Regions from separate parts of the Paenibacillus sp. BR2-3 genome, predicted to be linked through region 3. Evidence: riboswitches for the same ligand, from Rfam matches in the RefSeq annotation. Region 3 holds a riboswitch; each other region holds the start of a gene.
What was found. A riboswitch is a leader RNA that binds a small molecule or an ion and turns the genes downstream of it on or off. The one in region 3 is predicted to bind cobalamin.
Positions count from the first base shown of each region.

Region 1 (9,792 bases), 1.2 Mb from region 3:
GGTCTGGTCGGAGGGATGTTGTCCAGTCAATTAGGCGCCGGTTTCCTCGGTGGTATCTTGGCCGGTTTCCTTGGCGGTTATATTTCCAGATGGTTGATCAAAAATATCAAGCTGCCTCGTTCCATGGAAGGGCTTAAGCCGCTTCTGATTGTTCCTTTCTTGTCCGTACTTGTTATTGGTCTTCTAATGGTTTATGTTATTGGCACACCAGTTAAATCTTTGATGGACGCTTTGACGGTATGGCTGCAAAATATCGGTTCGGGTAACAAAATCCTGCTTGGAGCTGTACTGGGCGGAATGATGGCTCTTGATATGGGTGGACCTTTCAATAAAACAGCGTATACTTTTGCTGTGGGTCTCCTGGCAAGCGGAGTATATGGCCCAATGGCAGCCGTAATGGCCGCAGGTATGACACCACCGCTTGGAATCTGGTTGGCTACGGTATTGGCTCCTAAGAAATTTGATCAGGAAGAGCGCGAAGCTGGTAAAGCTGCTGCTTTCATGGGTCTCTCCTTCATTACTGAAGGTGCGATTCCGTTCGGCGCTGCTGATCCGCTGCGTATCATTCCTGCCTTTATGATCGGTTCAGGTGTTACCGGTGCGCTGTCGATGGTATTCGACGCTACCCTGCGCGCTCCACATGGCGGTATCTTCGTACTGGCTGTTCCTAACGCTATCAGTCCGGTGTTCATGTACCTGATTGCGATTGTTATCGGTACGGTTGTAACTGCCCTGCTAGTAAACCTCTTCAAGAAAAACACATCTGTGATTGGAGCTGAAAAGTAAGTGAATATTCAAGAACTACTGACAGAAGATACTATATTCCTGCCTATGCAAGTAGGCAGCAAAGAAGAGACCATTGCGAAAATGACGGAAGGCCTTAAGCTTTCCGGCTCCGTTTCAGACGCGGAGCAGTACGTAAGCGATGTTCTCGCACGTGAAGCTACGGGTTCAACGGGTATCGGTTTTGGCGTTGCCATACCGCACGGTAAATCCTCTGGTGTAGTGAAGCCAGGTTTGGCAGTTGCACGTATGGCTGGGCCTACGGATTGGGATTCTCTTGACGGTACTCCGGTATCCATAGTATTCCTGATTGCTGTTCCGAAGGAAAATGTCGGCAACGAGCATTTGCAAATTCTGGTCGCGCTATCCCGTAAGCTGATCCATGATGATTTCCGCCAGTCCCTGCTGGATGCAGGCAGCAAGCAAGAAATTATTGATATTCTCAAAAATATTTAAGGTACAAAATAAAAGCTGCTGCGCCCTTCAGACCTTGAGTCTAAGAGGTACGGCAGCTTTTTTCGTCTGATTAACTCCACTTTTCGGGTTTATTTTTGTATAATTTGTAATATAAATAATTCACATGGGTAAAGGAGAGGGCGGGATGATACTGCACAAGGGGGAGGTCCTGTTCCGGCAAGGCGACGGCTGCCAGTCACTGTATCAGGTCAAAAGCGGGCTGTTCAAGGTAACAAGACTCCATGCAAACGGGAATGTAGTGCTGTTCAACATACTGTATCCCGGCGAAACGGTTCCTCATCATTCACTCATTTCCCCGAAGGAAGCTCATGGCACAGCCATTGCGCTGATGAAAAGTGAGGTGGAGATTATTCCGGCTGCGGAATGGTATCGGCAGCTGCGCGAAGAGCCGGGCAAGGCATTCGAAATAGCGATGCTGCTTCAGGAGAAGGTTCGATTCATGCAGATGCGGATCGATCACCTGACGGTCGGCACGCCGGGTGAGCGGCTGGAGCTGCTAACCAGCTGGCTTAATGAGTATACACACGGAGCTATGCTAACGGATCTCTTAACACAGGAAGAGATTGGACAATTGATTGGTGTCAGACGCGAAACGGTCAATCGTCTTCTGCGTAATTCTGGATAATTCCCTCTTTTTGATGGGAAATGTTTAGAGAATGCTAACTTCGTGGTATAATGTAATCAGAACATATCAAATTAGAGAAAGGATCAGGATACCATGTGTCCCCGAAGGACGATTCCCCAAAGGACGATTTGGAAACGTTATGATCTGTCTTATACTTAGCTTCCCTGTAGAAGGTGCGTAGCCGTTAATTGACGAAACCGCCTCTGCGAGGGAAGGAGTATTGTATGCGAAGGAGCAACGCCTCTGGTTCACCCCGTCGTAGAGGTTGGTGGGACGTCTAGCCACCATTTACGATAAGGGGAGACCTGTATGAGGAAACACAACAACGGAGTAAGCTTGCTGCTCCGATTGGCCGTCATTTTGTCCGGAACATTGCTGCTTGCATTTACTTATTATCACATTAATTATCAGAACCATTTGACCGAGGGCGGGTTTGTAGGCTTGTCGCTGCTCGGCAAGTATGTATTAGGGATTTCGCCTTCACTATCTATTCTAATCTTAGATATACCAGTACTCTTAATTGCCTTGATCATTAAAGGGAAAGCGTTCGTCTGCAAAACATTTGTTTCTGTAGGAGCCTTCACAATCTTCTACAGTCTGATGGAACGATACTCTGGATGGGTCATTAATCTGCATGATAATTTGCCGATTGCGGCATTGTTATCAGGTGTACTTACAGGTCTTGGCGCGGGAATGGTGCTTCGCGGTGGCGGGGCGAGCGGCGGTGATGACATTTTGTCACTGCTGATCAGTGAATGGAAGGGAATCAAGATAGGTACTGTATTTATTCTGATGGATGTAATTGTTCTGGCGCTGTCGCTTTTTTATATGCCTCTGAAAGAAACGTTGTATACCGGTATGGCAGTAGTAGTTGCCGGTTACGTCATTACGTTTACAACCTCTCTGGGCAGACCGAAGCTGCAAAAGGTGCCGAAGATTCAGCCCACGCTGGGCAAGCCGCAGGATAGTACAGTGATGTGAGAAGGATAACAACAACCAGTTACCCCTAACAGGGGGATGTTCTACATCTAGGTCAGCCGGAGTTTATGGCTGGCCTTTTTAAATTGCGGCGTACTATCTAATCTTTTATATCTCAGTGAAACCGTGGGCTGATCCCGGCCGTATATATTTGAATCGATACTATTGACACATTTGTGAATGAATAAGGAGGAAAAAAGAATGGGTGCACATGAAATTGATTATGCAATTATGGGCGAGGAAATACAATGCGTGGAGGTGCAGCTGGATCCAGGGGAAAGCGTGATCGCCGAAGCAGGAAGCTTCATGATGATGGACCCGGAGATTACGATGGAGACCATTTTTGGCGACGGCAGCGGGGGTACACGCGGCGGAGGAATGATGGGCAAGCTGATGGGAGCGGGCAAGCGGCTGCTGACTGGAGAAAGCTTGTTCATGACGGTGTTTACACACGGAGGATCGTACGGACGCAGAAGTGTGACCTTTGCAGCCCCTTATCCCGGCAAAATCATCCCGCTTGATCTGAAGCAATACGGTGGAAAAGTGATCTGTCAAAAGGATTCCTTCCTCTGTGCAGCCAAGGGCGTTTCTATCGGCATAGAATTTCAGCGCAAGCTGGGCGCGGGTTTTTTCGGTGGTGAAGGCTTTATTATGCAGAAGCTGGAGGGCGATGGCCTCTCCTTCGTGCATTCCGGAGGTTATGTGCTGGAAAGAACCCTACAGCCTGGAGAGACCATTAAGCTCGATACCGGCTGCCTTGTGGCAATGACCTCATCCGTTGACTATAATATTGAAATGGTTAAAGGTATCAAGACCGCTATATTCGGCGGTGAAGGGTTATTCTTCGCGACACTCCGCGGACCGGGTAAGGTATGGGTGCAGTCGCTGCCTTTCAGCCGGATGGCGGATCGCATTCTGTCTGCAGCCGGGAATTCTGGCCGAAAAGAGGAAGGCAGCATTCTGGGCGGACTCGGCAACCTGCTGGATGGCAGATAAAGGACCGGCAAATTGGAGCAGGAAGTCTTGATTATGCTTCTTTAATAAATAGCTGAGGATGCCGTCTCAACCGGAGCCTGCCGGTGGGCGGCTTTTTTGGCCTGTAACAATGCAATCCGTTTGTAAGTTTCAGAAATAGCTGCCGGAGTTTACATTATATATGATGATTCACTTAAAGGGGGAAGGGCATGGAACTGCTAACCATTATTAAAGCGATAATTCTCGGTATTGTCGAAGGACTTACTGAATTTGCTCCTGTATCCTCCACGGGTCACATGGTTATTGTGGATGATATGTGGCTGAAGTCACAGGGATTTCTCGGAAAATATACAGCCAATACTTTTAAGGTAGTGATTCAGCTGGGCTCGATACTGGCGGTTGTCATTATTTTCCGGAACCGGTTCATCGACCTGCTCGGGTTGAAACGATTCGGCAGAAAGGAACTTCAAGTGGAACCGGAGGGTCAGCCTCAGGTAGAGACCACAGGCCGTCTCAAGCTGGCTCAGGTTATCGTAGGGTTGTTACCGGCAGGTGTGCTTGGAATGCTGTTCGAGGACTACATTGATGAGTATTTGTTCTCCACCGCAACGGTTCTAATCGGTTTGGTCATAGGTGCTTTATTCATGATCGCCGCAGACTTTTTCGCACCGAAACAAATCAAGGTACAAAGTGTGGATCAAATTACATATAGACAGGCGCTGACTGTTGGTTTCATCCAATGCTTTTCACTGTGGCCGGGGTTCTCGCGGTCGGGTTCAACCATATCCGGTGGTGTCCTGCTGGGCATGAGCCATCGAGCAGCAGCAGATTTCACCTTTATCATGGCGGTGCCAATCATGGCCGGTGCAAGTCTGATCTCGCTGATCAAGAATTGGCAGTACTTTACACTGGATGCGCTGCCCTTTTTCATAGCCGGCTTTATCAGTGCTTTCCTGTTCGCGCTGTTGTCGATGCGTTTTTTCCTGAAGCTGATTAACAGAATCAAACTGCTCCCTTTTGCCATATACCGGATTGTGCTGGCAGGAGTCATCTATTTGGTGTTCTTCTAATAGATATAAGGATTTGTTATAAAGTAATTCCATATAATCTCTTGTGGTTTACTTGGTTTTACAGTAAGATGAACGTTATATTCATACCCGATGTAAAATTATATAACGGAAACAGGTGCTTGCCGGAAGATTAGTAATTTCGGTGAGCTTAATAGGGAAGTTCGGTTTAAATCCGACGCGGTCCCGCCACTGTAACGGAAGAGTTCCCAGCAACAATTGTCACTGGCAGATTACTACTGCCGGGAAGACAGCCGGGAATGATGACGCCGCTAGCCAGGAGACCTGCCTGTTTCGACAGCACTGCTTTACCTACGGGAGATAGGGAGGTGTTAGACGCTAGCCATCAGCATATCATGGGCGTCTTTCCCTTTGACTTTTTTAAGGGAGAGACGCCCTTTTTGCTTCCAATTTTGATTGAAAAAAAGGAATTTAAAAGGGAGAGGTACAAAATGAAGCATAAGGTAACAGTAAGCAACCTGGGATATCCGAGAATCGGAAAGAACCGGGAATGGAAAAAAACGCTTGAGGCCTTCTGGTCTGGCCGTCTTAACGAAGAAAGCTTCCGGGCTGAAATGGCTTCGATACAGCTTGCCCATTTGCATACCCAGCAGGAGGCCGGTATTGATCTAATTCCGGTTAATGATTTCACGTTCTATGACCATATGCTGGATATGGCTGTTATGTTCGGTATCGTCCCGGAGCGCTATGAATATAACGGGGGAGAAGTGGATCTGGACCTTTATTTCGCCATGGCCCGCGGTAATGCGAAGGCCACAGCCTGTGAAATGACGAAATGGTTCAACACAAACTATCATTATATCGTTCCCGAAATTGGCGAACTGCAGCCGAATCTAACGGTGAACAAACTTTTAGCCGCCTATCGTTTTGCCAAATCAGAGGCTGGAATTGATGGCAAGCCGGTTATTATAGGCCTTTATACCTTCCTGAAGCTGTCCAAAGGATTTCCGTCCTCCGACATTGCCACAATTGCCGAGCGTTTCCTCCCGGTTTATGTACAGCTGCTGCGTGAGCTTGAGGAGGAAGGGGTATCGTGGGTACAGATTGATGAGCCTGCGATTGTTACAGGGCTAGACGTTGAAGACCTCAGCCTGCTGGAGGTCATTTATAAGACCATTGCCGACTCCGTCCCGGGGCTGAAAATTATGCTGCAGACGTATTTCGAAGCGGCCGAACCGCTTGAGTCGCTGCTTCGACTGCCGGTGCATGGCCTCGGGCTGGACTTTGTCCATGATGGAGGTGCGAATCTGGAATCGATTGCCCGCATTGGCTGGCCTGAGAACAAATGGCTGGGCGCGGGTATCGTTGACGGGCGAAACATTTGGCGTTCAGATCTGGATGCCAAGCTGAAGCTGGTGGAGAGGCTGAACGTGCATGTAGGGCTTGACTGTCTGATTCTGCAGCCTTCCTGCAGTCTGCTTCATGTGCCTGTAACCGTTCAGGGAGAGGATAAGCTGAAGGCGGTTGTAAAGAATGCGCTGGCCTTCGCCGAGGAGAAGCTGGCAGAGCTAAGTCTTATCGGCTTAGCGATTGGCGGAGATCGAGCTGCTATCGAATCTCCCCTTCAAGACAGCCGGGAAGCCCTTTCTGTCTTCCGTAGCCTCCCGGAACGCGGTCGTCAGGATGTGGCGGAGCAAGTTCGCAGTCTTGCGGACCTGCCGGATAGACGCAGTCTGCCTTTTGCTGAACGAGTGAAGGTACAGCAGCAGAAATGGCAGCTGCCGCTGCTTCCAACTACCACAATCGGCAGTTTCCCGCAGACGCCGGAGGTGCGTCAGGCACGTCTGAAATGGCGGAAGGGAGTATGGAATCAGGAGCGCTATGACGGATTCATCCGTCAGCAGATCGCGGATGCGATCACCTTCCAGGAGAACCTGGGTCTGGATGTGCTGGTGCATGGAGAATTCGAACGGACCGATATGGTGGAATTTTTCGGGGAAAAGCTGGACGGATACCTGTTTACCCGCAACGGCTGGGTTCAGTCGTATGGCTCCCGTTGTGTTAAGCCGCCTGTGATCTATGCCGATGTTGCCTTTATCGAACCAATGACCGTTAAGGAGAGCGTATATGCGCAGTCGCTGACGAAGCTCCCGGTAAAAGGGATGTTGACCGGACCGGTTACCATTCTGAACTGGTCCTTCGTGCGTGATGATCTGAGCCGTGAGGAGGTGGCAAACCAGATTGCGCTGGCCTTGCGCCATGAGGTGCAGGCACTGGAAAGCGCCGGTATAGAGATGATCCAGGTGGATGAGCCGGCGATACGCGAAGGGCTTCCGCTTAAAGCCGGGGATCATGAGCATTATCTGAATTGGGCAGTGAAGTCTTTCCGTATTGCCACCAACCTTGTAAAAGACACCACGCAGGTTCATACGCATATGTGCTATAGCGAATTTAATGATATGATTGCTTCTATTTCGGCAATGGATGCGGATGTTATATCGATTGAGACCTCACGCAGTCACGGGGAATTGATCGTGAGTTTCGAGGAGCGTGAATACGATAAAGGCATCGGTCTTGGCGTTTATGATATTCACAGTCCCCGCATTCCGGCGGTAGAGGAAATGTCAGCAAGTATTGACCGGGCGCTGCGTGCACTGAAGCCGGAGCAATTCTGGATTAACCCGGATTGCGGTCTTAAGACGCGAGGATGGGAGGAGACGGAGGGTGCACTGCGAAATATGGTGGAGGCTGCATCCATAGTCAGAGAGAAGACCAGGGCTGTCAAAATTTAAAAATCAGAGGTTGACCCGGATAATGTAATAAAATGATCTGTTCAGCAAGGTGGCGCTTGTCTGGACAGAGCCTTGCCCTCATTCATACTGAATGGAGGGTATTTGGCATGTTCTTTTATCAATGTTAAAAAAGCACTCCATTTGGCTTATTTCTAGTGCAACCTTCCAGCTTCTGGGAACGTTAATAAGAGAAGCCCGGAATAGCTCTACACAAACAAATAACAGGACATTCGGGAGCTGAGATTCATTACTAAAGAAGCGGAATTTATCACTACATTTATTGGAGGAATGAGCATGCGAAAATGGGGTCTGCATTACTTATGTTTACTGATTCTTGCGGTTATTTTGGCGGGGTGTGGCTCGGGGGACAGTAATTCGGCAGCGAACAATGCTAAAAGTTCAAGTATGGAACAGGCTCCGGCAGCCCAGACTGCATCGACTACGGATTCAACAGCTAATATGGCATCCACAGAGGAACTTGCGAAAGCTGGGGGTGGAGACGGGGATCCAGCAATTAAGAACTCGACGGTAGAAAATACATCGGATGGAACAAGCGGATTCACCGGCAGCGATGTTGTAGCAGGGCTGAACAAGAAACTGATCTACCACGCTAATCTGAACATGGAAGTGGAGGATTATGCCAAAGCGCAAACTGAAGTGCGTAATATGATTACCTTGGCAAATGGATATATTATTGAATTCACGGAAAATATGTCCGAATATGAACAGGGTGGAACGTTTATTTTGAAGGTGCCTGCTTCCGGATTCTCTTCTTTCCTGGGCAATCTGGAGAAGGTTAAGCATGAAACGCTCCAGCGCAGCATTCAAGGTCAAGATGTCTCGGAGGAGTACGTCGATCTTGAATCCCGGCTGAAAGCGAAGCAGCTTATGGAAAGCCAATATATCGAATTTATGAAAAAAGCGACAAAATCAAATGACCTGGTCGCTTTCGCCAACCAGCTTGGTGCCATCCAGGAGGAAATTGAGCAAATTAAAGGCAGAATGCGTTATATAGATCAGAATGTATCTTTCTCTACCGTGGAGCTTCGCTTGTATCAAACCGATGAGAGTTTTGCGTTGAAGAACAAGACTGAACAAGGCCCGCTGGGTGAACGGGCCTCAGCGGCTCTGCAAGGCAGCTTGAATGCCCTCTCCGTTATGTTCCAATGGATGGTTGTCATCTTGGCTGGAGCACTCCCGTTATTAATAGGTGGAGGCATTATTCTGGTCATCGTGCTGTGGTTCCGCAAAAAATGGGGGACGCCAAAAAGAAATCCGCGTCTGAATCCGAATCTGAATTCGAATCTGAATTTGAATCTGCCAAGCGATGTTGATAAGGATAGAGATGACGTTGAATCGGACGAAGAGAAGTAGTGAGAAAGCGTCGTCAAATCAGTTGATGGCGGTATTGACGACACGAACGAGGTCATAGGTACGATGTACAAAAGAAATCGCTCCTTTTAAAATGGTGGCTTCGACATTTCTATTTTACCAAAGGGCGATTTCTATTTGTGATTTTAAAGAAGATTTGGGAGGTAGGGTTTCCGCTGAAAGCAGCGGAGAGGACGGAACGATTGCGGAAAAGCGGTAGCGGTCGCCTTTGTCTCCGGATTTTTACCCCTTAGGTAAATTAATAAAATCTGGAGACAACAGCGATTGTAGCAACGGTCCGTTCGCGGAGCGTCCGCCCAGAACATCTACCTACATCCTACTCCAAAACAAAAGGTATCCCAGCAGCAAACTACATGACTTTTGGGACACCCCCTTTGTTGTACCTCTATAGCTCCTGCTGCAGATTAATGCTCAAGCATGCAGAAAAAGCACACGATACTCTCCGTAGCCTTCCTTTTCCAGATCCTCTTTCGGTACAAACCGCAGTGCTGCCGAATTAATGCAGTAGCGCAGGCCGTTTTCTCCGGGACCATCATTAAATACGTGCCCCAGATGCGAATCGGCACCTTTGCTGCGTACCTCGGTGCGGACCATCAAATGGCTGAGATCCGTCTTTTCCTTAAGGGAGTAATCCCGGATCGGACGGGTAAAGCTTGGCCAACCGCAATCGGAATCGAATTTGTCCCGGGAGCTGAATAACGGCTCACCGGAGACAATATCCACATAAATGCCTTCTCCATGG
Region 1 is NZ_CP126311.1:2,069,402-2,079,193, forward strand. Features, by position in the region: gene PaeBR_RS09775 (PTS fructose transporter subunit IIC) at 1-786, shown strand, start outside; gene PaeBR_RS09780 (PTS sugar transporter subunit IIA) at 787-1,239, shown strand; gene PaeBR_RS09785 (Crp/Fnr family transcriptional regulator) at 1,385-1,885, shown strand; gene PaeBR_RS09790 (YitT family protein) at 2,195-2,866, shown strand; gene PaeBR_RS09795 (TIGR00266 family protein) at 3,065-3,859, shown strand; gene PaeBR_RS09800 (undecaprenyl-diphosphate phosphatase) at 4,048-4,908, shown strand; cobalamin riboswitch at 5,005-5,213, shown strand; gene metE (5-methyltetrahydropteroyltriglutamate--homocysteine S-methyltransferase) at 5,358-7,658, shown strand; gene PaeBR_RS09810 (DUF4349 domain-containing protein) at 7,953-9,032, shown strand; gene msrA (peptide-methionine (S)-S-oxide reductase MsrA) at 9,462-9,792, opposite strand, start outside.
Region 1: it holds a riboswitch for cobalamin, as region 3 does, so the genes downstream of both, metE (5-methyltetrahydropteroyltriglutamate--homocysteine S-methyltransferase) here and PaeBR_RS04215 (S-layer homology domain-containing protein) in region 3, are expected to answer to the same signal.

Region 2 (9,792 bases), 470 kb from region 3:
AGAATCCTGTACGTTCCAACGCCTCTGGACGGACCATTACCGGTACGTCCATGACTGTAAAGCCGCGGGCAGTCAGTACGTCAAGCGCAAGCCTTTGTACCGCAAGGTGCAGATAGAGGCCTGCTCCCTTGAGGACATAGCTGCGGGGGCCGCCTGCTTTGACACCGCGCGGAATGTCAATAATATGATGCAGCTCGCCAAGCTCCACATGATCCCGAGGAGCATACGTGAATTCGGGCAGCTCACCGACCCGGCGCAGCTCCACGTTGTCGCGATCATCCCGGCCGACAGGTGTATCCTGCGACACCGGATTGGGTACGAGCAGAAGCAGTTCACGGCAGTGCCGATCTGCTTCGGCAAGCTCCCCCTCGAGAACAGTCAGCCCGTTGTTTATATCCCGTACCTGTTCCTTAACGGTTTCACCAGCTGTCCTGTTACCCTGCCGCATAAGCCGCTCTACTTCTTTGGTTAGCTCATTTCGCTGCGAACGCTGCGATTCGGTCGTCTGCCGCAGGTTTCGGCGTTTGTCATCCCATTTCAGCAGATCATCCAGCGGCAGCTCAATTCTTTTCCATTCCGCAGTCTTTCTAACAAGTTCCGTGTTTTCCCTAATCCAGTTCATATCCAGCATACCGTTCGCTCCTTTTGTTATAAAAATACAAAAAACGCCCTCATCCATGGGACGAGGAGCGTCAGCTCGCGGTGCCACCCAGGTTGAACGAATCTCCGTCTTGCGGGAAATCCGATCCTCTTTGGTCTTCGCGGTAACGGGCGAAACCCGGTAAACTTAGAGAGCAAGCAGTATGCTCCGGTCGCAGACGCCTCACGGTTGGATGCCGGTCACTGGCCTGATTGGGATTTGGTATTGCCGCTTAGTATATCGCAAGAAGGTGGCGAGTGCAAGGGCGGTTTGACAACTGCGCTGTCCCTTTGTTAGGATTATTACTAATTTAAAGTGTTTTTGTCGGAATTAGCGTGGGACTCCCCCAAAAGTGAGTAGAAGAGGTGGAACAGTGGCCAAAATTGTAGTTATTAACGGAACTCCTTCCCTTGTATCGCGCATAAATGCAGTGATTGAATATGTTGAGGCCAGCTTGAGCGGGGGTGGCTTCGAGGTTGAGCGCATTAACGTAGCGGAGCTCCCTGCAGAGGATTTAATCCACGCCAAGTTCGAGAGTGAGCACATTGTCAAAGCTAACGGCCTTGTGGCTGAAGCGGATGCGGTTATTGTCGTCAGTCCGGTGTACAAAGCTTCTTATACGGGAGTGCTAAAAACGTTTCTGGATCTGATCCCGGAAAAAGGCTTGGCCGGCAAAATCGTACTCCCGCTCTTCATGGGCGGCAGTCTGGCTCACCTGCTCACGATTGATTATGCCTTGAAGCCGGTGCTGTCCGTGCTGGGCGCACGTTATATTCTGGGTGGCGTATACACGGTGGACTCCCAGGCTGTCCGTAATGATCTTGGTGAGGTAGAGCTTGCAGACGAACTGAAGCTGCGCCTAAATGCTGCGCTGGAGGAGCTTGCCGAAGAAACCACTCATAGAACTTTGCGCAACAAGGGTTAAGCTGCGTTCTTGGACAGCACATATTTTGACATAAAAGCGCACCTTTCGACCTGATTACAGGTAAGAAGGTGCGCTTTTTAGATGATAAGAAAGTATGAACTACATTGGGCCTGTATTCGATGAGTTGTGGCTGATCTGATCTCCCTTTAGCTGCAGTTGGTGCAATTAAAATCTGCCGTAAGCAAACTAAAAGTCAGTTAATTGTACTTGGTACAGCTATTTAGAGGGAGATAGCGATAAAACGGATGTTTCTTGATTTTTAGCTGTACACAATGCAGTTATGAATGAAATATACGCCGATTTAACTCCAATAATTGTATGGAATGCAATTAGGTGTTTAAGATCTATACTTACAAATCGTCAAATCCGTTATCGTCACCGACTTTACCGTAATTCCGGGACTTGGCCTCGAAGAAATCGGTCTTGGTCGCATTCAGCGCATCGTCCGAGAAAGGCTTGATCCATGGCATACAGTTCACATCCACACCCTCGTAGGCTTTGTCCATGCCCATCAGCGTCAGGCGTTTGTTCGCGGTATATTTGATATAATCACCAAGCTCATTGAGGTCGATGCCCCGAACATTCGTCAGGGTGTAATGCGCCCAGTTCGTTTCCAGCTCCACCGCGCGGTCGATCGTGCGGTAAACATATTCCATGTTCTCTTTGGTGTTCAGCTCCGGGAAATCGACGAGCAATTGCTTGAATACCTCCGCGAAAAAGTAACAGTGCTGATTCTCGTCACGCTGAATGTAGGAGATCATCTGGCTGGTCGCCATCATTTTCTGGTCACGGGCCAGATTATAGAAGAAGGCGAATGTGCTGTAGAAGAAAATCCCTTCGAGAATAAGATCTGCTACCAGCGCCCGGAAAAAGGTCTCCTTCGAAGGGTTGTCGCGGAATTCCTGATAGATCTCGGAGATGAACTGGTTGCGTTCCAGCAGCACGGGATCTTTTTTCCAATATTCAAAAATCTCCTTCTGCTCGCTATCCGACACGATAGAGGACAGAACATAGGAATAGGATTGGTTATGCACAACCTCCTGTTGTCCGATAATCGCCGAAATGGCCTCAAGGGAGGAATCGGTAAAATATCGCTTCACATCGCCAACGAACATAGTCTGCATCGAATCCAGCACCGCCAGCAGCGAAATGTTGATCTTGAAAACGCGCTGCTCCTCGGCGTCGAGTATCGGGAACTGCTGGGCATCCTTGGACATCGGGATCTCATCCGCGATCCAGTGGTTGAGCAGCAGCACCTTGTACAGCTTGTACATATGCGGCATGCGAATATCGTTCCAGTTCAGAATGCCTGAGCATTCTCCGTCTATGATGCGTGTGGATTGATTGGGCGCTTCGGTATTAAATATCTTTTGCAATTGCATTTGTATCCTCCTCCTTAGTTTTGCGCGAAAATTTGTGTTTGTCACTTTAAAGACAGAGCTGTAGTCACGAAGAGGAAGTTTGGAACTGTAGGAGCGTAGCGTTCGCCTTTATCCTCAGATTTCAACCGCAAATGCGGTTTCAATAAAGAAATCTGAGGATAACAGCGACCGGAAGTCCAAACATTCCTCGTAGTGACGAAAAGCACCTGCTTCTAATAGTTCAAACGGAAATTTTAGCTAGCGCAAGAATCGCACTCTTCAATCGTAAGCGCACGGCTGCGCACATAATACGTTGATTTCAGGCCACCCTTCCAGGCGTTCAAATGCAGCTCCAGGAACTCGGTCGCCTTAATGTCAGGACGCACGTACAGGTTGAAGCTTTGCCCCTGATCGACGTGGCGCTGACGGGCGGATGCCATGCGGATCGACCAGTTTTGGTCAATCAGGAAGGCTGTTTTATAATACCAGATCGTCTTCTCGGACAGATCCGGGGCAGGGTTTGCGATCTTGTAAGTCGTCTTCTCCTCGTAGGAGAGCAGCTCATACAATGGATCGATGCTGGCCGTGGAGCCTGCAATGATCGAAGTGGAGCCGTTCGGCGCAATGGCGAACATCCAGGCGTTACGAACGCCATCTTGCGCCACTTCCTGCTGCAGCTGGCGCCATTGCTCTGTTGTTACATACTGGCCTTCCTGTTCGCCGCTGACATAGCCGCGCGAGGTGAAGTATGCGCCGCTCTCCCAATCGGAGCCGGCGAATTTCGGATAACGGCCCTTTTCGCGGGCCAGCGCAAGGCTTGAACGCACCAGCAGGTAGTTAATGTGCTCATACAAATGGTTGTTGTACTCCACGGCTTCTTCGGACTCCCAGCGGATGCCCTTCAGCGCCAGCAGGTGATGCAGGCCGAACGTGCCAAGACCGACAGCGCGGTATTGGCTGTTGGTGTACTGGGCTTGCAATACTTCAATATTGTTAATGTCGATTACATTATCGAGCATACGCACCTGAATCGGTACGAGGCGTTCCAGGACTCCGGCGGGAACCGCCCGTGCCAGGTGAATCGAATTCAGGTTGCAGACCACGAAGTCGCCCGGGATTTTGGAAATAACGATCCGTGTTTGTCCGTCCTTGGTCACAAGCTCCTCCTGTTCAACAACGGTAGCCGACTGATTCTGCATGATTTCCGTGCACAGGTTGGAGGAGAACACCATTCCCTGATGGCTGTTCGGGTTCGCGCGGTTAACAGTATCACGATAGAACATATATGGTGTACCGGTCTCCAGCTGGGATTTCATGATCCGCTTCATAATGTCTATGGCAGGGACCGTGATGCGTGACAGCTCCAAATTAGCAGTTGCCTCGGCATATTTTTCGCGGAAAGCGCCTTGTCCAAGCTCTTCATCGTAATAATCCTCAAGGCCGAGCGGACGGCCGTTCTCATCCTTCCAGCCCATAACCTTTTTGATTTCATGCGGGCAGAAAAGGTTCCAGTGTCCCCGTGACTCTACCGCCTCCATGAACAGGTCGGGCAGGCATACGCCGTGGAATACATCATGCGCACGCATACGCTCGTCGCCGTTGTTCAATTTGAGATCTAGAAAGGCGAGAATGTCTTTATGGAACACGTCTATATAGACGGCGATAGCGCCTTTACGCGTCCCGAGCTGGTCTACGCTGACAGCGGTATTGTTCAGCTGGCGAATCCATGGAATAACGCCGGAGCTGGTGTTTTTATGGCCGCGGATGTCGGAGCCACGGGCCCGTACTTTGCCTAAATAAACACCGATGCCACCGCCCATTTTGCTGAGACGGGCTACGTCCGTATTGGAATCGAAAATACCCTCAAGCGAGTCGTCCACGGTGTCGATAAAGCAGCTGGAGAGCTGCCCGGCAACTTTTTTACCGGCATTGGACATTGTAGGCGTGGCAGCAGTCATGTAAATATTGCTCATAGCCCAGTAAGCTTCTTTAACGAGTTCCATACGTTTCTCCGCAGGCTCGCGGTGCATCAGGTACATGGCAATGATCATATAACGTTCCTGGGGGAGTTCCATTACGCGCCCATCAAAATCATGAGCCAAATAACGGTCAGACAGCGTAAGCAGGCCGATATAATCGAACAGCAGGTCGCGTGTATAATCAATGCAGCTTTCCAGCTCGTTAATCTGATCTTTGGTGTAGAAGGTCAACAACTCTTCGCGGTAAATCCCCCTTTTGACGAGATCCGCAATCAGCGGGTATAGCTCGCCGTAAGGCTCTTCCGGGTACGCTTTGTAACGGCGGTTGACCGCAGCTTTTTTATATAGAGAGGTTAGAAGAGAACGTGCCGCCGCAAACTTCCAGTCCGGTTCTTCCTTGGTCACGAGTTCCAGAGCACTCATGGTAAAAGCACTGCTGATTTCTTCTCCGCTGACTTGTTCACGGCGCAATTTGGACTGTACACCGCGCAGCAGCGTTTCTTTGCTAAGCTGATCCAAATCTTTCAAAATACGGTCGGCATAAACGGAGAGACGGATTTCATCAAAAGCCAATTGGCGGTTATCTGGTTTCACTACGAGTTGAGGCATTGTTTTCATCTTCCCTTCTTAAATGGAGTAAATTTTCAATATCAAAAATTGATGTATTAAAGCGCAGAAGGCTGCCAAAAAACAACATCAGGGCCAGTTAGACTAGCTGCAACGTCGATAATTCGCTGATTCGTGCTTCCCCGGTAGGGGAGGGTAGTATCTTTTAGTTCTTCCACAAAACGTCCGTCAATTAACACCTGACACTGCTGAAGTAGCTGGTATTCAGGAGATCCAGGGGCCGCCGTAATTTCTTCATACGTGTATCCGCTGTAAATCCAAACGGGGAAACCTGGAAGCGTGGTGCGAAGTTCGTTGATGAACCCCGAGGCCTCGCCTGCCGAAAAGAAAGGATCGCCACCCGCCAGGGTCAAACCGTCAAGCAGCGGGTTAGCGGCAATCTCCCCAATAATCTCCCGCCTACGATCCAGGGTGAAGACCTCGCCATAATTAAAATTCCACGTCTCGGGGTTGAAGCAGCCCGGGCAGCGGTGACGGCATCCACTGAGGAAGATGACAGCGCGCATGCCTTCTCCCTCGTTAATGGACTCCGGATAATAGCCGCAAATATTCATAGATGCTTAACCCGGTCCCGTACCTCTGCCTGCTTGGCGGCATTGAAGCGGGTCTGGTAATCACCGGTCAAATAACCGGTTACCCTACGCAGGCGGCGGATGTGTACTTCACTTTCATGCGTGCCGCAGGAAGGGCAGTTCGTACCGATAACCCCTTCGTAACCGCAGCCGGAGCAGCGGTCAATCGGGTGATTAATGCTGAAGTAGCTGACTTGCTGCTCCAGAGCATACTTAATGATTTTGATAAAAGCGGATGGGTTGCTGCGAGCATTGCCGTTCAGCTCGACATAAGAGATTGCGCCTGCATTGCAGAACTCGTGAAAAGGAGCCTCCAGGCTGATTTTCCGCGCAGCCGCCAGGTTGTAATAGACCGGGATATGGAATGAGTTCGTATAATATTCACGGTCGGTGATGCCCGGAATAGAGCCTATTACCTTACGGTCGATCTTGGTGAATTTGCCGGACAAGCCTTCTGCCGGAGTGGCGAACAGGGTAATGTTGAGGTTCAGCTCTTCACTTTTCCGGTCGCAGTACTCACGCATATGCTGCACGATAGCGAGCGCCTTCTTGTGGACTTCCATATCCTCGCCATGGTGTTTGCCATACATCGCCTTCATGCATTCTGCCATACCGATAAAACCAAGCGACAGACTCCCGTGCTTCAGCAGCTCACCTACACTGGCTTCGGGCTCCAGCTGCTCGCCGCCTTCCCAGACACCTTCACGCATCATGAAGTCGGAAGCCTTTGCCTTTTGCGCAGCCTGGATACGGAAACGGTGAAGGAGACCTTCCAAAGCGATTTCCATATAATAATTCAGATCGTCATAAAAGCTGTCTTCGTCGGCAGCGGTGCGGCGGCCTGTCGCTATGCCATGCGATAAGCCGAGCCGGACAAGGTTGAGTGTGTTAAATGACAGGTTGCCTTTGCCGGAGCAATGGTTCCGGCCGAACCGGTCGCCGAGCACCCGGGTGCGGCAGCCCATGGTAGCAAATTCCGTATCCGGATTCGCCGGATCATAGTACTGCATATTGAGCGGAGCGTCCAGATTGGCGAAGTTCGGATACAGTCTGCGGGCGGAGCACTCGGCGGCTTTCAGGAACAGCTCATAGTTTGGGTCGCCCTGCTGCTGGTTCACACCCTGCTTGCATTTGAAAATCTGAATCGGGAACACTGGTGTTTCACCGCTGCCCAGCCCGTTCATGGTAGCTGTCAGCAAAGAGCTGATGACCAGCTGACCCTCCGGAGAGGTGCAGGTGCCGTAGTTGATGCTTGTAAAAGGAATTTGTCCCCCGGACCGGCTGGACATGGTGTTTAAGTTATGTATCATGCTCTCGGAGGCTTGCAGGGTTTCACTTTCTGTTTCTTTAAGCGCATAGCGGAAGGCTCTTGGATACAATTCTGCCAAATCCGTCCGGCTCATGGTGACTTCGCCAAGCTGCTCATCAGCTTGTCCTTCTTCGAAGTAAGCGAGACCCTTGCGGAATAGCTTGGCAAATGATTTTGCCACATAAGGGGCAAGATCGTAATCCAGCTTGTTGGCGGATACACCGCCGTACTGGGCATTTTGCTGGGATTGAAAAATAATCGCTACCAGCGCCATCGCCGTCATGATGGAATTCGGAGGACGGACGCTGCCGTTGCCGGTGTTGAAGCCTTCGCGCAGAAGTCTTTCGAACGGAATGAAAATACAATTGGTTGTTCCAATGGCATATTGATCCAGATCGTGGACATATACAACGTTGTCTTCTATGGCTTGTACCAGCTGTGGAGGCATCGTAAAGTTACGGGCATACCACTTGGAGTATTCACTGCCGAACTTGCTCATTTTACCGGAGAAACTCTCCCCGTTCAAATTGGCATTTTCCCGCAGCAGATCCATGTCCAGGCTGTCGATGATATCCCGACCCAGATTGATCACTTCTTCCAGCAGACCGTCCTTAGTATCATGCACACTGTTGTACCGCTTCTCCAGCAACGTCATTGTACCGTTCTCCTCTCGATATAAAAAAAGCATCTCCTGCCGGATGGCAGAAAATGCCCGTATGCGTAACGTAACTATCCCCACGGATATTTACAGTTAGTCTCTATGTAAGCCGCATTCGGACACCTTCCCTGTTCCTCGCAGGTATTGTAATAGATGGTGTCGACGGAAACAGGCAGGTCTCCTGGCTTCCGGCATTCTCCCGACGCCTTCCCGAAGGACCGTTTATTGTCCAACAGTGGCACATGTCAGGAGAGCGTCCGCGATAGCTTGTACAAGCTGCGGACATCCGGTTAACAGTGGCGGGACCGCAGCGGATTCTCACCGCATTTCCCTATTAAGCTTGGGTCCGAATTTAGGATCAAAGCGCCTGTCTCCACTATATTTTGTTGTCGTTACATAAAAATAACCCAAGATATTGTGTTTGTAAACATTTTTTTAGCAAACCCGCGCCGGACGGGGCTTCCCTGCAAGTACTCCACAAATCATCCACAGCTAGTCCACAGGTAATCCACAAGCGGGAGCAAACATCGTCCAAAATGATTCATAAATCTTCCCCAAATATGCCACAAAGAGTCCATAATTAAACTCAACTCAGGGACTGGGCAATTGGTACTAGGCAGTCAGGCTACCGGGAATTTTTCAATGCATATGTTGGGCTGATATTTGTCGGAAGAGTGCGGAGTTGTTACAATAAAGGAAAGATCGTTTGGGTTTTCCATAACTTTTTAAGGAGGTAATCCGGTGGCTATTGCTGAAGTATCGGTCATTCCAATTGGTACAGGAAGCACAAGTCTCAGTGGCTACGTCGCTGATATGCAGCGTGTGCTGGAGACAGTGGAAGGGATCACCTATGAGCTTACGTCTATGGGTACAATTATCGAGGGTCCTTTGGGGCGTATTCTCGCCGCTGTCGAAGCTCTGCATGAATCTCCATTCACAGGCGGCGCACAGCGTGTCTCCACATCGGTTAAAATCGACGACCGCCGCGACAAACCATCCACCAGCCGGGGGAAACTGGAATCCGTGGAGCGCAAGCTGCTGGAGAACTAGTATGAATAGGCAAATGGCAGGTGGGGGCAAGTGAAGGATTGCTTTTTAAGTTAAACCTTGTATAATATTTTTTGTTTGACAGAAAAGTGATCTTTTAAGCTGGTGTAGCTCAGGGGTAGAGCAACGCACTCGTAATGCGTAGGCCGGGGGTTCAATTCCCTTCACCAGCATCTTTAATAGGTTGATATGGCGCGGTTCTCCGGTGATGCGGGGGCCGTGTTCTTTTTTTGCTGCAAGCGGATTGCAAACCTTTAATCTGTTGAAGTGTCTTTTTTACCAAGGATTGACCTCCTAATGTAAGTAGTGCAGCCTCCTGCAGTTCAGTTAATACATGAGAGTAGTGTCCAGGGTAATCTGTATGGAGGAGTGGCCCAGTCGCTCCTGGACGATCTTGAGGTGGCACCTCGTTTGAGCAGGATGGTGGCATGCGTATGCCGTAAATCATGAAATCTAATTTTCGGGAGATCCAGCTTGTTCAGGATGTCGTAGTATACTCTCGCCAAGTTTCGAGGATTGACTGGTGTCCCAATGTGCGTTTGAATAACAAGACCGTGGTCACCATAATAGATGCCTTGTCGATTTTTTTCATCCGACTGTTCTAAATCGTAGAAGGTCAACAAATCTACCGTATCCAGAAACAAAGCGATTGGTCGCTCACCGCTGGCCGTATT
Region 2 is NZ_CP126311.1:403,325-413,116, forward strand. Features, by position in the region: gene serS (serine--tRNA ligase) at 1-631, opposite strand, end outside; gene ssuE (NADPH-dependent FMN reductase) at 1,014-1,565, shown strand; gene PaeBR_RS01980 (ribonucleotide-diphosphate reductase subunit beta) at 1,916-2,947, opposite strand; gene PaeBR_RS01985 (ribonucleoside-diphosphate reductase subunit alpha) at 3,181-5,514, opposite strand; gene nrdG (anaerobic ribonucleoside-triphosphate reductase activating protein) at 5,571-6,086, opposite strand; gene PaeBR_RS01995 (anaerobic ribonucleoside triphosphate reductase) at 6,083-8,068, opposite strand; cobalamin riboswitch at 8,225-8,457, opposite strand; gene PaeBR_RS02000 (MTH1187 family thiamine-binding protein) at 8,813-9,121, shown strand; tRNA gene PaeBR_RS02005 (tRNA-Thr) at 9,220-9,291, shown strand; gene PaeBR_RS02010 (hypothetical protein) at 9,442-9,792, opposite strand, start outside.
Region 2: it holds a riboswitch for cobalamin, as region 3 does, so the genes downstream of both, PaeBR_RS01995 (anaerobic ribonucleoside triphosphate reductase) here and PaeBR_RS04215 (S-layer homology domain-containing protein) in region 3, are expected to answer to the same signal.

Region 3 (9,792 bases):
ATGCAGATAGAAGGGATAGCCAACGTGCCGCTTGTTTGGACATTACTATAAACACCTCCTGAAAAGGGAAAGGAACGAGGGTTGCACAGACTCCCCCGTTCCGTTAATTGCTCTATTCTATGCTTATGTCTATACGATTATTGAAGATTAAACAGTCTGACCGATATAACAGCAGCCATTTCTCTAGTCACGGAAGCGGAAGGATTAAATGCCCCGTTAAAGCTGGTCATATACCCTTTATCCGTAACCATATTTACTGATGATAGCGCGTAACTGCTGATCGTACCCTTATCCTTGAACTTCTGTGCCGTGGATGTATTCTGCAGCTTGAACGCTCTGGCGATCATCACGGCCATATCCTGGCGGGTTACAAGTCCGTCCGGCTTAAAGGCAGACTCTGTTACACCTTCAATAATCCCAAGCTCCTTTGCCTTCAGAACATATCCATAATACCACGCATTCGTCTTCACGTCTTTGAATGAAGAAGCGGCGGAAGACGAAGACGGTAAGTTGTCCGTCAATCTCAACAGCAATGCGGCTAACTGTGCGCGGGTGATATACTCTTTCGGTGCGAAGGTAAGCTTGCTGCCCCCTACACCCTCCATCAAACCTTTTTCAATGGCATATTTAACGGATGCGTCAGCCCATGAAGATATATTCTTCTGGTCAGCGAAAACTGGAGAAACCAACAATCGCTGTGTATACCGCGCTACGCTTGGGGCCTTGCCCTCACTATATCCGGTCACAGTCACAGTCTGAATCCCGCCCTTCGTTCCGGCAGTGAAGGCCGCCGTCCCGTAAGCATCTGTTGTTACCGTAGCAGCACCGATCTTGACCTGTACAGCGCTGGCAGGGACACTTACCACTTTGCCGCTCTCCCAGTCCAAAGACGACTTCTGGACGTTCACGGCGAACGATTTACCTGCTGCTGGCTGACCCGGTGTAACGGTGACAGAACCTACAAGCTGTGTTCCGCTGCCCCCGTAATAGACCACAACACGGTCCGATGCCTGAAGTACAAAATCACTCATCCCGACACTCGGGAAAATCCACTCACCGGCACGCGATACGGCATAATTCCAGCCGTCATAGCCGCCGTACAGACCGGCTTCAATCCCTTTGATTCCTGATACGTAATCGCCATATGCACTGCTCGTCAGTTTAAGGACGATTTTCTTGTCGGTGGTCAGCTTATTGAGGGCTTCAAGTGCGCTTACGGCTTGAACCTTGCCTTCTGCAATGAAGCCTTGCGGCCCTTCAATAACAACTGAAGCCTGAACAGCAAGGGGCTGTTTAACAGGCTGCGGAAAATTATAAAACCGGCCTTCCCCTTTTACGAACAACTGGTAGGCAACAAGCGCCTGCAAAGCCTGTTCGGTCGCCAGAGCATCGTATTTTCCGGAAATCTTGTGGGCAAATCCAACATCGGCGGTACGGAAGCTTAACAGTCTGTCAATAAGATCACCTGCATCCTTCGTGAAACGCTTTTCCGCAGGATCTACGTTACTGGATGTCAGAGCAATAATAACCTGGGCTACACTTTCACTGCTGTCACCGTATCCTCCATTCGACTGCTGCTTTTGGGACAGCCAGGTGATGGCACGCTCGCCCGCAGTCTTCACTTCAGGTTTATCCAGGTGGGCTGACAATGCCGTCAACGTCATCGCCGTAACATCGGGATCGCTGGCCCCGGTAGAGAGTGTGAAGCCTCCATCGGTATTTTGCTTGGAAAGGATTTGACTGACGAGCTTATCCTGCGTCCATTTGGCACTGGCCGGAACGCTGTAATGACCCGAATCCAACGCCAGCAGACTATACACAGGGCCGTTTATGCCCTGATTGGTCATTCTCGCATTATTGTAAATCTTCTCTACCAGATCAAAGCCCGCCACATTCGTGGCATCGATTCCGATAGCCGTAGCGGCCAGCACTTTGCGGGCATAGTCCGTGACGTTGGTGTATGTACCCTTTTGCGCCTGAACTTCAGTTTTCAGAGCCGTTTTATAGCTATCAGGAAGCTTGCTGCCTCCCCGCGCCAATCCGATGGCCTGCCAGTCTGACTGTATGCCACGGCTGAGAATCGCCTCCGCTGCAGCATAAGTAGCCTCAGATACAGTTGCTGCCTTAACCGTCTGATTCTGCTCCGCGGCAAATGCTTTTCCTGATGGAGCCAGAGATGTACCCAGAACCGAAATGACCAGCAATAAGGCCATGCCTAACGCAAAGGGCTTTGATGAAAAAATCCGCTTCATAATTAACCTCTTTCTGTGTGTGAATTTAGGGGAAATAGAGCCCAACCTAAAAACCGCCCCTTAAGGGCGGTCTGATGAACAACTGTGAGAGGATCATGTGTCAGAAGCTCTGAAACACAAGTCCCTAAAAGCATGCGTCTAATTCTTACCCCTCGAAGAATAGAAGCTTTTACGAAAAAGGCAGGTTTCCTGGCTTATGCCTCAACGCTTCTCTTCGCCTTCCCGTTCTTTTCTTGTGAACAGTGGCCTATGCAAGAGTCGCTCCGCATTTACAGTGGCGGGACCGCGCCGGATTATACCGGACTTCCCTATTAAGCAGGCCCTGCTGGGGACCCGCACCTTTTTCCCGAAAAATATTTAATTTTAATATACATAAGCATATCCATTATTCACGTGTATGTCTATAGAAAAGCTGTTGCCAATCCAGTAAGCGGCTTTACAAGGTTATTATTTTGTCATTGCTATACGTCTGGTCTTCCTGAAAATTTCCGGGACTGGATGTAAGGAAGAATCTCTGCTGTTTATGGGGAATTTTCAAGTGCCGTTATTGGAGATTTTACCACTGCCGTTCACAAAGGTGACTAACCTACTTGGTTTAGTACTTTAATTATACAGAAAAAAGGCACAGCCCCTCAAAAATTTGAGGAACTGTACCTTTTTTCTTAAAGAGGGACTTTTTCAGTGGCCTCCATTACGGGGGGGGAGCTTTTCCCTCGGCTAGGGGATGTCCCCTTTCCATGGCATCAGGTGTTAATAGTTACATTCACATGTTGCCCGTATTATTTATCGCAATTAAATCCTTTTGGATCAGTTTGGCTATAACCGTAGCCGCCTCCGCCCTGGTAAGTTTCTCATTGGGTCGAAGCAGTCCATTTTCTTCTTTCGGAACAAGAATTCCCTGCTGCACCAGGAATGCGATAGTTTTAAGCGCGCTAAGGCTTATGCCTGCCAGGTCTTTATAATCTCCAAGCAAAGTGTTCGTTTGTTTGTCTGTCAGCATCTTCGCTTGAGTTGCCAATCCCAAACCATCGGCTAGCTCTTGAAATACGGTTAGACGATCAGTCTTCTCCAAGTTGAATTCCTTGCCGGTAACCTTTTGTAACAAAAGATTCAGGTGTTTAACTTTTATCGTTTGATCGGGCAAAAACATACCGTTACCGACACCAGCAATCATTCCGTTCGTCCGTAAAAATTCCACATAAGATGCCGCCGGGTGATTTTCCATATCCTTAAAAGCCGTCATATTGTTCTTGTCAGGCATATCGGATTTGTCCGTCTTATCCTTTCCCTCTTCCTGTCCCGGTGTTGTTTCGAGAGCGGGCTGGCCGTCGTATTGAATAACCCCGATCAATCCGCCCGGCTCCACTTCGCCGTTCATGGTATGATGTAGTTCATGGCAGTGTAACAACCAGGTCCCCGGGTTATCGGCGATAAATTCAATATCGTATGTTTTACCGGGAGCGACGTCAATCGTATTCATGACTTGCGGTTCTGCGACGGGATGTCCGTCCTCGGCAATCACACGAAAATCATGGCCGTGCAAATGCATCGGATGAGCAGCGTTGCTGATATTGATCAGCCGCAGCCGAACAACCTCTCCCTTCTTTACCTTTACAGCTTGTGTATCCGGGAACGCTTTACCGTTAATTTTCCGGACCCGGAATGGACCCATTAACGGTAATGGCATCTACGGAAGTGCCTTTCACCAGTTCCCACTTTCCCTCCTTGATATCAAGGGTGAATTCTTTCACTTTACCTGTTGGTTCAATCCGATCCGTCTCCTTCAATGGTGGTAAATTCCTCAATTGTGTAGTCGTCAAGATGGAAGTGTCAACTTCCTGCGCATACCCATAGGAAATTCCCACAAAGGGAGTACTAACCAGCGCTAAAGTCAAAACACAGGGCAATAACCATTTTTTGTTCATGTTTTTACCTCCTCGTTTTGATCGGTTCTTCAAGCCTAAAAGCTTCCCGATATCTGGAGAGCCCCACTTCTGTCTTTCCTTGCCTCTCTTTTTGTTTCTAGAACAACACAGTTTGCAGGTCAAATTATTATTTTTTCATTTCGTGATGTTGATTGTGCTGGTCTTCTTGCTGCTGCTGCGGCTGACTGACGATTTCAGCAACCGTCTTCGGTAGAGCTGTGACAACAAGAGCAATGGAAATAACGGACGATACAAGATACACCCAAGCAGAAGGGCGAGCAACCTTCCACCGTCGCTTTGCTACAACCACAAACCACATAGACAGGACCAAGGAGATCAGTAAAAATGTCATTTTTGCAGGTGGAGACAGCGACAGCAAACCGGCTCCGAAACTCGTTAACCCAAGCGCGATCAAAAGCGTATGCAACCAATGGTGAGCAGATGCCACTACAGCAAACAATACGGAACCTGTTGCTTTCAGCAGTGCTTTGTCCTTAGGTGGGGATTTTTCTATACTCACGTTCTCCTCCTCCTTACACGCTCAGAATCAAGAAGCACTTTTTCCTTCATGAAAACTACCATTAGACTATCAGAAAAATAAGGAGAATGTATGAAGATAGTGTGTAGTCAAAAAAAGATGACCCGTATCATCCCTAACTTCCTAGTGCGCCAGCTTCGTCGATTTTAACCTTAAATCAAACGATACGTTAATGGAAATAGCAGGAGCAAAGTCATACAATGCTTCTCCATCTCTGTGCTTCTGTCCTGAGGAAAATTTACTCATGGGTCAGTCCCATCGTTTTATTTCGCATTAGTGGCCGGACTCGCACTGGCTTCCGTTGTCGCGCCGGCGCTTGGTTCCCCAGCCGGCACAGCGTCCAATTCAGCCATGAGGGTAAGCGTGTACCCGCCCGCCTTAATCAAACTTCCTTTTACCAAAGCCGCATTAGTCTCCAGAGCAACCTCTACCTGGTAGAGAGAGTTCCCTATAGGAGAAGAAGTCGGACTTGGTTGTGGTTCAGCAGAAGCAGTAGCATTGTTGTCCGCCCCGGCAGCTCCGGAAGAAGCGCTTGCCGACGGTACGGCGTTTAGCTTGGTCGTCGCGGAGACTTTATAGGACTCGGTAACACCGTCAGAGGATTCCACACTAATCTCTGTAGGGTTAAACCGGGCATAATCATCTGCTGCGGTAAATATGAACAATAGCCGGCTCACTCCCTCACTATTACTCCCGAGGGAATTCTTCAGATAAACAGAAACCGGGGCAATCCCTGTTCCCTGACCCCCGGTACCTGAAATGGCTGTCGGCTGTGGGGTTGTTTCCGGAAAGGCTGTTTCATTACCGTTAGAATCCAGCACCCTGATTAAGATGAGTGAAGCAATCAGTATAATTCCAAGAAAGGAACCGAAGATCAGGAGTTGAAATCGGCTGCGGCGTATCCACCGCGCCAGCGGCGAAGCCAGTTGCATACGGGCTTCATTATACACATTTTGCAGTGCGGGTCCTGCTCCATCAGCATAGCTTTTACGGAATTCCCGGTTCTTGAACGCTTCACGGTCATGATTCAAGAAATACTTCAATATGGCCCGCCGGTAGCCCGGCTGTAGCTTCTTTTTGGACAGGTTGAACAAGGAATTTCCTTGAGACCAGGCAAGAAAGCGATATACCGTATCTTTATTGGAACCGGCTTTGCTTCGGATCAGATCAAGCAGGGCATCATAGTCCAGCGGCCCTCCCTCACGTTCACTGCTGTAATAAAACGCCAGCGGAAGCCGTTCAAAAGGCTCCGCCTGATCCGCTTCCTTCAGCCAGCGGCGCCCCAGCAGCTGCACATCGTCCAGCTCCTGCGGAGCCAGCCCCGCGAATATCAGCTCATTCGGCCCTTCTTCCCCGAACCAGCGGTACGCAGCACGCAGCACTTTCGATTTTCGCTTGTTCAGGTAATCCAGCGGCGGATTCCAGTCAGCCACTTCACCAGGGTAGCGTACAAAGGAAATTTCAAGCAGCTGCTCCTGCGACATCTCCTCCAGGGAGATACGATGCAGTAAATAACGGTCAGCTGCAGAGGCCATCGTCTGCAATAAAACCAGCGTCTCGGAGCCGACTCCATATCCTTTGCGCCGCTCTTTTTCCGCCCTCGTCACAGTTTCATGAATAGCAGCAACAGCGCCTACTGATTCCTTCTCCCGCTGCAGCTTTTCCAGCAGATAATCTCTAACCGCATCCCGGACAAAAGGCAGCTGCAGCGCCTCCGGGAGAAACCGGCCCCACCGGACCACAAAGCTCATCACATCCGCTGCCTGTCCCCCTGCGGCAAGCCGTGATTCTACATAGGGCTCAAACAGTATTCTGCGGAAATCGGGCTGTGAAAGCAGCCTCGTAAAGAAAGCTCTGCTAAGCTCTTCATTGCTCTCTATTACAGCGTAGGCGGCATTAACCCCATCCTTGAGCCCCGCTGCCTGACTGTTAAGCAGACCATTGATGAAATAGTCAACAATCCGGCCTCTATAGGTATGACCCTTCAACAGGAAATACTCCTTGAAGCTCTCCATGATAGCTGGTATAAGCATACCCTTTTGCCTGATAAGATCGAATTCGCGGTCAAACCGCTCCAGAAACAAATCGTTCAGCCTGACCTTGGAATCTAGTGCACCGTCAGTTCTCAGATAGGACAGCAGTCCACTGAGTACGGCACTTTTGTTATCCTCATAGAGTACCTCATTGCCCTGTTCTATCTCATAAAAGACTGCCAGCTCATTGTAGACAGCCAATGATATCTTGCGCTCTGCGCTCTCTCCCCCAAGCATTTCATCGGCAAAACGTCCAAAATCCTCTATGACGGCCGGATTACGCATCAGAGATTTCCAGACAAAATCGGCATACGGCTGCCGATCCTCACCAAAGTCAACATTACCCGTGCGTCCGGATGCCAGATCGAATACGAAATCTTTCTCGATACCGCGGTCACCCGGACGCAGAGCTCCCTTTTCCACAAAGGTAAGATGGATATATTTGCGACTCTTCGGCTCATTGACGTACGTAATCACACCCAGCCTCCGGCGGAATTCATAAGGCAGAGCACTGTACAGGATTTCTGTCAGTTCCACTGCCCGGACGGACAGCTCGTGGACCGGAACATCCAGTGAGATGTAAATTTTCTTCTTTCCGGCTACTGAGATCATAATGGCCTGCAGCAAGCCCTTGAATAGAGTTTCGCCGATACCCAGCGCCTGGAGTACAGCAAGCGGTTCACGGCGGGGCCCTGTCCTGCGGACAGGGATAGCGGTTAGCTCAGGTAAATCGTCACCTGGCTCCACTGCGAGTTTTTCAGCGAAATCCGCATGCAGCCAATCTCCGTACCGATGAAGGATTTCATCCGCTCTCGCTGCCGGAACCACGAAATTATGGGCAAAAAAAGCGCTGCGCTGTCCGGTGAAATCCGCGGCCACATACCTGTTGCACCCGACCACAGTCTCCCCATTCTCCGAATGAAAAAGATGCAGCGCAGATGGATATTGCGACTCGTCCTTCTCTCCGCGCAAAGCCAGCTCGGCCGGTGCATCGTAGAGGCAGAAGGGATGCAGAATTTTTTTGACAAAATTATTGTCCAGACTCTCGGATTTCGCTACTGTATCGAAGCCTTCCGTGGAACGGTAAACCCCGCGCCGCTCGCGGGTGTACATCTGCTGGGTGATCCCGGACCCTGAGAAAATGTTCACGGACCGTCGCTCCCCTCGATAAAGCCAAGCTTGTGCAGCAGCCAAATGAACGGCTCGTCCACGCGGATCGGACTGACGACGCCTTCGATCTTTTGATTGACCGGATTGCTGCCCAGCGCGGATACGGCGAAGTAAGCGGTATTGGAAAAGTACACATCCATCGTATCCTTAAATGGGCGGTCAACTTTACCGATAAAACGGCGGATTTCACCGTCGATATTGTGGAACTCGTCCAGATTAAGTGTTTTCCGGTGCACATAGTTATTGAACACATTGCTGTTGGATTTGATATAGTCGCCATCTTCATCCTTGAGAGAATGCAGCATGTCGCTCTTGGCCAGGACAACCGCCGTCGGGATATCCGTTTTGCTCTTCTCCTGGTAGGCGATAAAGTCACCGAACATGGTCAGCACCACATCGCGCGGCTCATCATACTGCGATACCCATTCCCCCGGGCGGTCGCCGATGTTAATGTGGATTTTCTCACGGATGGAACGGATCTGCAGCGGATCGACCATAAACAGAATACCTGCGGAGTTCTTGATATGCTGTCCGTGCAGCCCAAGGTAATCCTGATCGACCATGCCCTCCCCTGCCACATCGAAAAAAACGAGCGTAAGCGGCGGTTTCTCCTCATCCTTGAATACAAATTGAAAAATAAACGGCTCCTGCATTCTCTCCTTTTGTGTAGAAGCCAGCAAATCGCCGCGTTCAAACAGCGGTTCTTCGTACAGCGTGCGGAACTTGCGGCTGATCTCGGCATTCAGCGGCATGCAGGCTGCGTCAAAATGACCAGCAGTCGTGTGCTGCAGCGTATGAATAAGCGAGGTCATATACACAGACTTGCCTACCTGAGAAGCACCGATAATCGATATAATATTACTCGGCACCTTGCCTGCGGTAATAGGCAGCTCATTGTGACAGGACGGACACAGCCGTCTGCGCGTAAGCACCCCATAGCGGTCCGTGAGACCCGTCAGCACATGGTCGGTAAAATGGTGATGCTCCTCCGGAATATCGGCAGGCTTAATAATCGCCTCCACATCCTCCACCGTATCCAGGCCAAACCGCTCCCGGTATTTGTTCAGGGCATCATCCTCGCCGAGCGCGTAATTCTCATCGTCCTCCCGGCTGTGCATAGCCCGAAATACAACATCCTCCGGCGAGAACTTGGTGAAGCAGTACGGACACACAATATCGTAAAAAAGCGGCCTCGGCTGCGGCTGGTTTTTCCTCATAAAGCGGCTGAAAAAAGACATCTCTGATTCCTCCTTAAAGCTTTACGCAGTAAAGCTTACATCGTAAGCATGATCTGTAAGCTTTACTTCGTAAAGCCTATTCGCTGCCAATCCCAAAACACTTTGCTCATGCAAAGCCAGTTTCGCTGCCAATCCTGCAACATTTTGCCCATGCAACCCGTTTCGCTGCCAATCCCAAACATTTTGCCCATGCAACCAGTTTCGCTGCCAATCCTGCAACATTGGGCCCTCACTAATCAGTAAAAGCCTGTCCGTCCCCCGATCAACCCGGTTAGAAAATTCCTGCTACCTCGCTCCATTCCTGCTACCTCGCTCCATGGCTTGCTGCATTGAATATAACTGCATTTCGTGCAATTATTTTCCCTTTCAAACGGGACATATAGCTTTTAATTGCACTTCGTGCAGTTATAAATGGGTACATCGCTTGTTTAGGCAGATTCCCCCGAAAATAAGTGTACCGAATACAACTAATCGAGCTTTTTCCCGATTCGGCGGCCTTTTAATTGTACGAAGTGCAACTAAAACCAACTGGCAAGTATCACAGCCTGCCCCGGAAGGAGCAGCACTCTAACAAAATGGTTACTCCGGCACCAGCTCGTAGTAGAGTCCATACTTGCGCCCGTCTGTGAAAAAGAT
Region 3 is NZ_CP126311.1:877,444-887,235, reverse strand. Features, by position in the region: gene PaeBR_RS04220 (DUF4430 domain-containing protein) at 1-43, opposite strand, end outside; gene PaeBR_RS04215 (S-layer homology domain-containing protein) at 138-2,252, opposite strand; cobalamin riboswitch at 2,414-2,610, opposite strand; gene PaeBR_RS04210 (multicopper oxidase domain-containing protein) at 3,016-3,939, opposite strand; gene PaeBR_RS04205 (hypothetical protein) at 3,896-4,177, opposite strand; gene PaeBR_RS04200 (hypothetical protein) at 4,305-4,697, opposite strand; gene PaeBR_RS04195 (glycosyltransferase) at 4,979-7,897, opposite strand; gene PaeBR_RS04190 (hypothetical protein) at 7,894-9,156, opposite strand; gene PaeBR_RS04185 (hypothetical protein) at 9,178-9,378, opposite strand; gene PaeBR_RS04180 (beta-mannanase) at 9,736-9,792, opposite strand, start outside.